DNA from 4 places in the Bradyrhizobium sp. GW821-FHT12B03 genome. Region 1 is predicted to be linked to each of the others. Evidence: riboswitches for the same ligand, from Rfam matches in the RefSeq annotation. Region 1 holds a riboswitch; each other region holds the start of a gene.
What was found. A riboswitch is a leader RNA that binds a small molecule or an ion and turns the genes downstream of it on or off. The one in region 1 is predicted to bind cobalamin.

Region 1 (2,193 bases):
AATTGTGCCAGGGAGCGAGCCCCTGGCCGGCGCCGCGGTTCTGCTGAAAGCTCGCATCGTAATAGTCGAGGCCGGTCAACAGCTGCGACGGCATCCCCTGCAGCGAGCCCTTCACGCTGAGCCGCGGCGTAATCGACCATGTCGTCAGGTCGGCATCGACATAGGTCGACGTGAAGAACGCGGGAACCGGCGCCGGACTGGAGAAGAACGCGCTCTGCTGCTTCTTGTCGCGCGCGCCGCCGTCCACGATGAGATCGACGCCGTTGACCAGGGTTTTTGTGAAGCCCGCTGTCGCGCCAAGGCCCTGCTGGTTGGCGTAGTTGAAGGGTGTGCTGGTTCCCCGTCGGCTGGTCGCGAGCTCGTCGACGCCGATGGACGGATCGACGGCGCGGCCGCCCGGCAGCCGCAGCTCCTGATTGTCGCCGGTCACGGTGAAGAAGGCAGTCAGGCCGGGCGTGTTATAGTTCAGATTGCCGACGCCGTTCTCCTGGACATAGCGATTGTTGTCGCGGTAGCCGTCTGTCTTGACGGCATTGCCGTGAAACGAGGTCGACCACGGGCCGGAATTGAGCGACGTCGAGACATTGCCAAGCCTGGTGTTGAACGACCCGAATCCGGCCTCGATGCGCGCGGCAACGGGCGGCCCGCCGACGCCGTTCCTGGTGACGATGTTGATTACGCCGCCCACCGCATTGTCCCCATAGAGCACCGCGCCGGCATTGCCGCGCGTGATCTCGATACGCTCAATGGAGTTGAGCGGGATAGTGGACAGGTCCACCTGCGCGATGTCGATGTCATTCAGCCGCCGCCCGTTGATCAGCACCAGCGAATTGGCGGTGGCAAACGCACCGAAGCCGCGCAGGTCGACGCTGGTCTTCGCGCCGACCTGGCCGCCATAGAGCGTCGTGATCTGGGCGCCCGGCACTTGCGTCGCGATGATCTCGGCAAGAGTCTGCGAGGGCGCATGTGCGATGTCCGCGGCCGTGATGACGGTTGTGGCAGCCCCGACAATGCCTCCGTCGCTGGCGACCACCTTGCCGCCGGAGCCGGTTGCGCCGGCTCCATTGGCTGGCGGCGCTCCGCTCGCGGCTCGCCGCCTCGTCGTGTCGCCATCGCCGATCGCCCGGGCGCGCGTGCGGTTCTGATCGTCGGACCTGGTCACTTCGACCGGCGGCAGCTGCTCGGCAGCGGCTTGCTGCGCGAAGGCGGTGGGAAGATCGATCGAACAGAGGGAAACGGCAGCAACGATGCCGGCGTTAAAGCGCCTGGCGGCAAAGACAGTACGGGACACGGTTGTAACCTCGGTATGACGTCAGTGGCACGTCACAGCGAACGAGGTTCCAAGGCGGAGCGATCGATTGCTCCGGTGAAGCCAATGCCTGTACTCCCCGACCGACATCTTCGCGTGTGACCACGGCTGACGGCAGGTCTCCTGGCTCGCGGGTCGTTACCTCTACGTCGCCTTCCCAGGACCGAGATTCCCAGTGGCATATGACGAAAGATTCACCGCTTACAGTTGCGGGGGCAGCCGTGGCGTTGGGAAAATCCCGGCGTCGGGACAATCTCGCACCACGTTCCCTTTTGATCTCCGTGAGGAGAACCGTCGCCGATCAAACTAGGGGCGAGCATATGGAGAGTCAATCGACCGGTGGAACGATGAGCTCCAGCGCAAGGCAGACAATCAGGAAGGCTTCCGCGCCGCGCGCGTCGTGACCACCGCCCGCTCGCCGGCATCGACGAGCTGACCGATGCCGGTCCGGCCTGCGAGCGCGCAGCGGATGATGTTCTCGGCGACCGACCTGCGGAACCCATGGTCCTCGCCTGCGGGCCGATTGCGGCAAATCCGATCCAGCGCCAGCTTCATGTTGATCCGTGTACGGGTGTCGAAATGCTCACTGATCATTCGCCCGGCCCCGCTACGTGACGTTGGAGATGGTGGGGCGGAAACGTCCGACGAAACGCCCGGGTTCCGAAACCGGATCGAGCAACGTGCCGGCCGGCTACGCCCGCCCTCTTGCTACGCCCGCCCTCTTGGGCGCTGCGCCTGGGCCCAGGCCACAGTGACATCGCGCGGCGGGATGTCGATGCGCCTGATCGGCGTCAATTCGCCCGAGGCGGAGACGATCGCGGTCTCCTCGCGGCGACAGCGCGGGCACACGAAGCGGACCTCGCTCGGGGACGCCGACCAGCTCG
Region 2 (2,193 bases), on a different contig from region 1:
GCCGAGATTGGTTCCGTTGTAGTTCGAGACGTAATTCCCGGAAACGATGCCGCTCGTCGCATGCGAGCCGCTGAAGGCAATCGGCACCAGCGGCGCGCCCCAATAGGCTTTCGCGCGGTCTTCCCGATACTCGATCGCACCCCAGACCTTGAGGCTGTCGGAGATGCGGTAGTTGAGCTGGCCGGAGACGTCGAGCGTCTTGGTGTTGGTGTCATCGGCAAAGCCGTTGAGCGAGGAGCGGCTGATGTCGAAGCGGTAGTCCAGCCCCTGGACGTTGGTGCTGCCGCCGGAGCCGTAATGGGCGCGGAAGGAGTTCCGAGAGTCATACGAGAAGTCTGCCTCGTTGCGGATCGGGCCGGTGTGCGGCTGCTTCGTCACGAAGTTGATCGCGCCGCCGGCGGCGCCCTCACCTGACATCAGTGACGCCGGACCTTTCAGGAATTCCACGGCCTCCAGATTGGCCGTGTCCATGATCCGCGAGGTCATGTTCTGCGGGCCGATCTTGATGCCGTTGTAGAGCGTGTTGATCTGGCTGTTGGTGAAGCCGCGCATCGAGAAGGCCGATGGCTCGGCCGGATTGTCGCCGGAGGTGACGCCAACGGCTCCCTGCGCGACGTCGGACACGGTGCGATAGCCCTGCTCGCGCATGGTCTCGGCCGAGATCACCTCGACGGTCGCGGGCGTCTCGCGCACGGTCAGGCCGAGACGCGAAGCACTTTCGGCGACCGCGTTGCTGTTGAGCGGCGTTGGCGCCGCTGCGGCGGGCTTGGGCGCTGCCGATGCGGTCACCGGCCTGCGCGCTACTGCGCGGCGCGCGCTCTGCGTGTCCCTGGCCGCCGGCCTGGCCGGCTTGCGGGATTGAGGCGGTGATACCTCGACCGGCGGTAACGGTTCGCGGGCCTGCTGCGCGAACGCGGCGGGCAGATCAAGAACCGCAAAGGATGTCAGTGCTGCGGAAGCGAGCAGGAAACGGCGCGATCGTACAATACGGATAGAAGACACGGCGGGACCTCGGTATGACGTCAGTGGCACGTCACAGCGAACGAGGTCTCACCTTGGGCTTGTCAGCCGTCCGATGAAGCCGAATGTCTGTACTCCCCGACCGACATCTTCGCGTGTGACCACGGCTGACGGCAGGTCTCCTGGCTCGCGGGTCGTCACCACCTCGTCGCCTTCCCGGGACCGAGGACCCAGTGGCATCTGACGAAGGATTATCCGCTTACAGTTGCGGGGGCAGCCGCGGCATTGGGGAAACATCCCCGCACCGCATTCCCTTTTCATCCCCTCTCGGGGGAAACCGTCGCAAGCATCTAGGATTACGATCAAGACAGAGTCAATGTGCAAGCTGCGGCGTTATTGCCACAGCGACCAACTTCCTTGGAGATGAGCATGGAAGGCGAGACCTTCCTCTGGCTGATACGGCATGCGCCCGTCGACGGCGTCAAAGGGACGATTCACGCCGCCGACGCGCCCGCGGATCTGACCGACCGCGCACAACTGGAAGCGCTGCTGCGGCATTTGCCGCGGGATTGCGCGAGCTATGCCAGCCCGTCGCGTCGCACGGTCGAGACGGCCCGCGCGCTCGAGCTCGATCCGGTGTTGGTCACCGAGTTCGGTGAGCAGGATTTCGGTGGCTGGACCGGCCGCAGGCATGACGAGCTTGCCGCAACGGGTGGCGACGCCTACGCGCAATTCTGGAGCGAGCCGGCTCATACACGACCACCGGGCGGCGAAAGTTTTGAGGATCAGGTCGCGCGCGTCCGGCTGGGACTCTCGAAGATCGAAGCTGGGCCGGCAACGCTGGTCGTGCATTCCGGCACGATCCGCGCTGCGCTGTGCATCGCACTGGACCTCGCGCCGCAAGCGGCCCTGCGCTTCGTGATCGATCCGCTGTCACTCACCAGGATCGACCGGCTGGCGACCGGCTGGCGCATCGTGTCGGTCAATCAGCGCGTGGCGTGAGCCGGATCAGGCCGGGCGATCCGGCACATTGGCCTGCGCGAAGGTCGCCATGCCGTTGTGAAGCGCGCAAGCCGATCGCACCAGCGGCAGCGCGATGGCGGCGCCCGATCCCTCGCCGAGCCTGAGATCGAGGCTGATCAGCGGCTGCACGTTCAGGGCGCGAAGCACCAGCCGATGCCCCTGCTCCGCCGATTGATGCGAGGCGAGCTGGAACGGCTGGCACGACGGATT
Region 3 (2,193 bases), on a different contig from region 1:
CGCCGATGTCGTTGAGCGGCAGCGCATGCGCCGCGCACAGCGTCTGGATCGAGGTGATGCCGGGCACGACCTCGATATCAGGCAAGGGATCGAGCCGCCGCGCGATGCGCAGCGAGGAATCGTAGAGCGAGGGATCGCCCCAGATCAGCAGCGCGACCCTGCCGTCACCTTCGAGATGGCTTGCGATCGTCTGCGACCAGGTCGCGGCGACCGCATCATGCCAATCGTCCACACCCTTGCGGTAGTCCGCCTCGCCCGCGTCGCGCACGGGAAGATCGAACTCGGCGATGCGCGTGGTGTCGCTGGTCAGCACATCCGCGCAGATCGTCCGTCGCAAATCTGCCAGATCGGACTTCGTCGTCCCCTTGCGAGGGATCAGGACGAGATCAGCCGCATTGATTGCGCTAATCGCGGCGCGCGTGAGCTGCTCGGGATCGCCGCAACCGATGCCTATCAGGGAGAGCGTGAGCATCGTGAGCGCGAAGGGCGGCCATCACGGCCGCCCGTTCGCTTGTCTCTCAGGCCGCGTTATGCAAACGCGGGGTGACGAGGCCGGGCGCGGTGACGCCGCGCAGCGACTTCGCCAGCGCCAGCACGCCGAGGTCGGCCAGCGGCTCGATCACGATGACGAGCGCATAAGAGGCCGCGAAGGTCGCGATGTTGACGAGGTTGGTCGCACCGAAGCCGGAGCCATAGAGCGCCCAGAACGCAACCCAGGCGATGACGCCGGCCTGGTAGGTCGTCGACAGCGCCAGCGCCTGGCGATAGCTCAGATCGACATAGGCGGTGTTGCGGGCAATGATCCGCGTGGCAATCGCCTGGATCCCGAACAGCGGCACCAGCAGCGTCGTGACGTTCATGCCGAATTGCGGCAGATCGGGCGGCTCGAAGAAGATGCCCTGGAACAGCAGTCCGAATGCAAGGCCGAAGGCCGTGGGCGCAGCGCCGAACAGCAGGAACAAGGTCGAGCCGAGGATGAAGTGCACCTCGGAGACGCCGACCGGGAAGTGCGGCAGGATCTCGAAGAAGACGAACACGAGGCCCGTGGTGGCGAGCGTCCGCGCCGCGAACGACGTGATGCCCTGCTCGCGCACGGTCTCGACCGCGAGCTTCAACGCAACGCCGCCGACGGCGATGCCGGTTGCGTAACTCAATACGAGCTTGGCGCCCGATACGACGCCGGGTTCGATATGCATGGTTCAGTTCCTTCCTGCCGTCACACCCGACGGCCTTGGCCTCAAAACACGCACGGCCGGTCTCCTGGCTCGCGGTTCACTGGGGATCTCCGGCCTTCCCGGACCTTGCGGCCCAGTGGCTGATTGGAGCCCCTCACCGCTTACAGTCGCGGGGGCGGCTGGGGTTTTGGGCGCCACAACTGGGTCCGCCCATCCCCATTCCCGATTATGCTCCGGCGCTTTGCGCCACCTCGAGCACCATGCCCGTCCTGTGTGCCCCTTTCGCCAGCCGGGCGTCAAGGGCCGAACGGCGGAGGTGGCCGTCATGACGGATAGTCCCCCGCCAGTGCGCCAAACAGGATCACGGCGGCCGTCGAGGCCGCCCCGCCCCGCGCAAGCTGCTCGGCAAGCTCGACAATGGTGGTGCGGACCAGCCGCTCGTCGGGCCGGCCGAGGGATTCGGCGAACAGCGCCGGGGTCGTAGGCGCGAGGCCGTGCGCAATCAATTTTGCGGCAAGCGCCGGAAAGGTACGCCGGCCCATATAGACCACGGTCGTCGCCTCCGGATCGGCCAGCGCCGCCCAGTTCAGGTTCTGCGGCAGCTCGCCGGTGACGTCGGCCCCGGTCACGAACTGCACCCGGCGCGAGGTGTGGCGCCGGGTCAGGGGGATGCCGGCTTGCGCAGCGGCCACGCAGGCCGAGGTGACGCCGGGCACGATTTCGTAGCCGATGCCGGCTTCGCGCAGCGTCGCGAGCTCCTCCTCGAGCCGGCCGAAGATGCCGGCATCGCCCGACTTCAGCCGCACCACGCGCGCGCCAGTCGCGGCATAGTCGACCAGCAGGCGGTTGACGTGATGCTGCTTGGTCGAGGGCCGCCCGGCCCGCTTCCCGACCGCTACGAGATTGGCGCCGGGCCGGGCGAGGTCGAGGATCGCGCCGGAGGCGAGGTCGTCATAGAGCACGACGTCGGCCTCGCGCAGCCGCGCGGCGCCCTTCACCGTGAGGAGCTCGGGATCGC
Region 4 (2,193 bases), on a different contig from region 1:
GCTTCGCCTTCTCCCAGCCAGCGCGCGCGGCCGCGATGTCGCGGGTGCGGTCCTGTGTTTCCCAGGTAAAGCCTTCGCCCATGGCGTGGAACTGGCAGAGATCGCCGAAATGGCCGGTGAGCAGGCGCCGCTCGCCCGTATCCCAGGCGCCCTTGATGAACTGCACCACCGCGCAGGGGAAGCCATGGGCGACGCAGCGGACGATCATGCCGAAGGCGGAGGAGGACTTGCCCTTGCCGGCGCCGGTGTGGACGATGATGAGGCCCTTTTCGCCACTCTTGGTCGCCATGATCTTGTCGCGGGCGGCCTTCTTCTTCGCCATTTTCTGGGCGTGGCGGGCGTCGGTTTCCTCGCCCGTTTGGGTATCCGGTTCAGGCGTCATCGGTCCCGGTCCTTCGGCTTGACAAGAGGCGGCCAGGGGCAAATGGTGACCTGGCGTTGGTTCCTGTCCTATGACAGGCGAAGAGGGAATGCGATAGGGTCCGAATCGGCAAGATTTGGATCCAAAATGCAGCCGCCCCCGCGACCGTGACCGGAGAGATGCCCGAAGCCACTGATCCCCCAGGGGGTCGGGAAGGCGGGGATCGAAGGGCGCAAGCCCTGCTCCGCAAGCCGGGAGACCTGCCAGCGCGGACGATTTTGGACCGGCGGACGGGGTGTTCCGCGACGGGGAAACGGACCCTCGCAAGACCGGTTCGTGGGCCTCTTCGCCTCCCGCTGTTTATTTTGGAAGAGGCGATGACCGTCACACTTCACGTCTGCATTACCTGCCGTGCCGGCGAGACGCCAGGCGAGGGCGAAGTCACGCCGGGCAAGCGCCTTCACGGCGCGATCGTCGAGGCTGGCGTGCCTGATGGCGTCAATGTGGTTCCCGTCGAATGCCTGTCGGCCTGCAGCCAGGGCTGCTCGGTTGCGCTCAGCGCGCCCGGTCGCTGGTCCTATGTCTATGGTCGCCTGTCGGATGCCAACGCGCGCGACGTGATCGCGGGCGCCGCGGCCTATGCGGCCGCGCCCGACGGCCTCGTGCCCTGGCGCAGCCGCCCCGAGATCTTCCGCAAGCAGTCGCTTGCGCGCATTCCCCCTATTGCCGCGTTGCCGGAGGCCGCCGAATGAACTCGCTCGCAAAAGTCCCGGTGACCGTGGTGACCGGCTTTCTCGGGTCCGGCAAGACGACGCTGATCCAGCATCTGCTCGCCAATCCCAACGGCAAGAAGCTCGCCGTGCTCGTCAACGAATTCGGCAGCGAGGGTGTCGACGGCGAAATCCTGAAGTCCTGTGCCGATGCCAATTGCCCGGAAGAGAACATCATCGAACTCGCCAACGGTTGCATCTGCTGCACCGTCGCCGACGATTTCATTCCGACCATGGAAAAGCTGCTGGCGCGGCCGGTCCGGCCCGATCACATCCTGATCGAGACCTCGGGGCTGGCGTTGCCCAAGCCGCTGCTGAAGGCGTTCGACTGGCCGGAGATCCGCTCGCGCATCACGGTGGACGGCGTGATCGCGCTGGCCGATGCCGAGGCCGTCGCCGCCGGCCGCTTCGCGCCGGATCCGGCCGCGGTGGAAGCGCAGCGTGCGGCGGACGAGAATCTCGATCACGAGACGCCGCTGTCGGAAGTGTTCGAGGACCAGATCGCCTGCGCCGACATCGTGCTGCTGACCAAGGCTGATCTTGCCGGCGCGGCAGGCCTCGAAGCAGCGAAGGCGGTGATCACCGCCGAGATGCCGCGTCGCGTGCCGATGCTGTCAGTCACCGATGGTGCGATCGATGCGCGCGTCATCCTTGGCCTCGGCGCTGCCGCCGAAAACGATCTTGCCGCGCGCCCCTCGCACCACGATGGCGAGGAGGACCACGAGCACGACGATTTCGCCTCCGTCGTGATCGATCTTCCTGAGGTTGCCGACATCGACGCGCTGGTTGCATCGGTGCAGCGTCTTTCGCGCGAGCAGAACGTGCTGCGCGTCAAGGGCTATATCGCGGTCGAAGGCAAGCCGATGCGCCTGCTGCTTCAGGCGGTCGGCGAACGCGTGCGTCACCAGTTCGACAAGCCCTGGGGCGCGATCGCGCGGCAGTCAAAGCTCGTCGTGATCGGCGAGCACGGCGATATCGACGAAGCCGCGATCAAAGCGGGACTTGGTGTCTGATGCACGTCGTCTTCCGCGAGAGCCGCGGTCTCGAGGAGACCGCGACGCC

Region 2: another riboswitch for cobalamin. It lies ahead of AC1RUR_RS06275 (TonB-dependent receptor); the one in region 1 lies ahead of AC1RUR_RS28745 (TonB-dependent receptor).
Region 3: another riboswitch for cobalamin. It lies ahead of AC1RUR_RS06255 (energy-coupling factor ABC transporter permease); the one in region 1 lies ahead of AC1RUR_RS28745 (TonB-dependent receptor).
Region 4: another riboswitch for cobalamin. It lies ahead of AC1RUR_RS06190 (DUF1636 family protein); the one in region 1 lies ahead of AC1RUR_RS28745 (TonB-dependent receptor).

Annotation. Positions count from the first base shown of each region.
Region 1 covers NZ_JBXAQU010000018.1:107,236-109,428, reverse strand. Annotated here, with positions in the region: gene AC1RUR_RS28745 (TonB-dependent receptor) at 1-1,291, opposite strand, end outside; cobalamin riboswitch at 1,406-1,620, opposite strand; gene AC1RUR_RS28740 (hypothetical protein) at 1,682-1,864, opposite strand; gene AC1RUR_RS28735 (hypothetical protein) at 2,018-2,193, opposite strand, start outside.
Region 2 covers NZ_JBXAQU010000002.1:495,672-497,864, reverse strand. Annotated here, with positions in the region: gene AC1RUR_RS06275 (TonB-dependent receptor) at 1-1,002, opposite strand, end outside; cobalamin riboswitch at 1,116-1,317, opposite strand; gene AC1RUR_RS06270 (histidine phosphatase family protein) at 1,390-1,962, shown strand; gene cobT (nicotinate-nucleotide--dimethylbenzimidazole phosphoribosyltransferase) at 1,969-2,193, opposite strand, start outside.
Region 3 covers NZ_JBXAQU010000002.1:492,363-494,555, reverse strand. Annotated here, with positions in the region: gene cobF (precorrin-6A synthase (deacetylating)) at 1-472, opposite strand, end outside; gene AC1RUR_RS06255 (energy-coupling factor ABC transporter permease) at 519-1,196, opposite strand; cobalamin riboswitch at 1,234-1,453, opposite strand; gene cobA (uroporphyrinogen-III C-methyltransferase) at 1,499-2,193, opposite strand, start outside.
Region 4 covers NZ_JBXAQU010000002.1:479,328-481,520, forward strand. Annotated here, with positions in the region: gene cobO (cob(I)yrinic acid a,c-diamide adenosyltransferase) at 1-382, opposite strand, end outside; cobalamin riboswitch at 423-643, shown strand; gene AC1RUR_RS06190 (DUF1636 family protein) at 739-1,113, shown strand; gene cobW (cobalamin biosynthesis protein CobW) at 1,110-2,144, shown strand; gene cobN (cobaltochelatase subunit CobN) at 2,144-2,193, shown strand, end outside.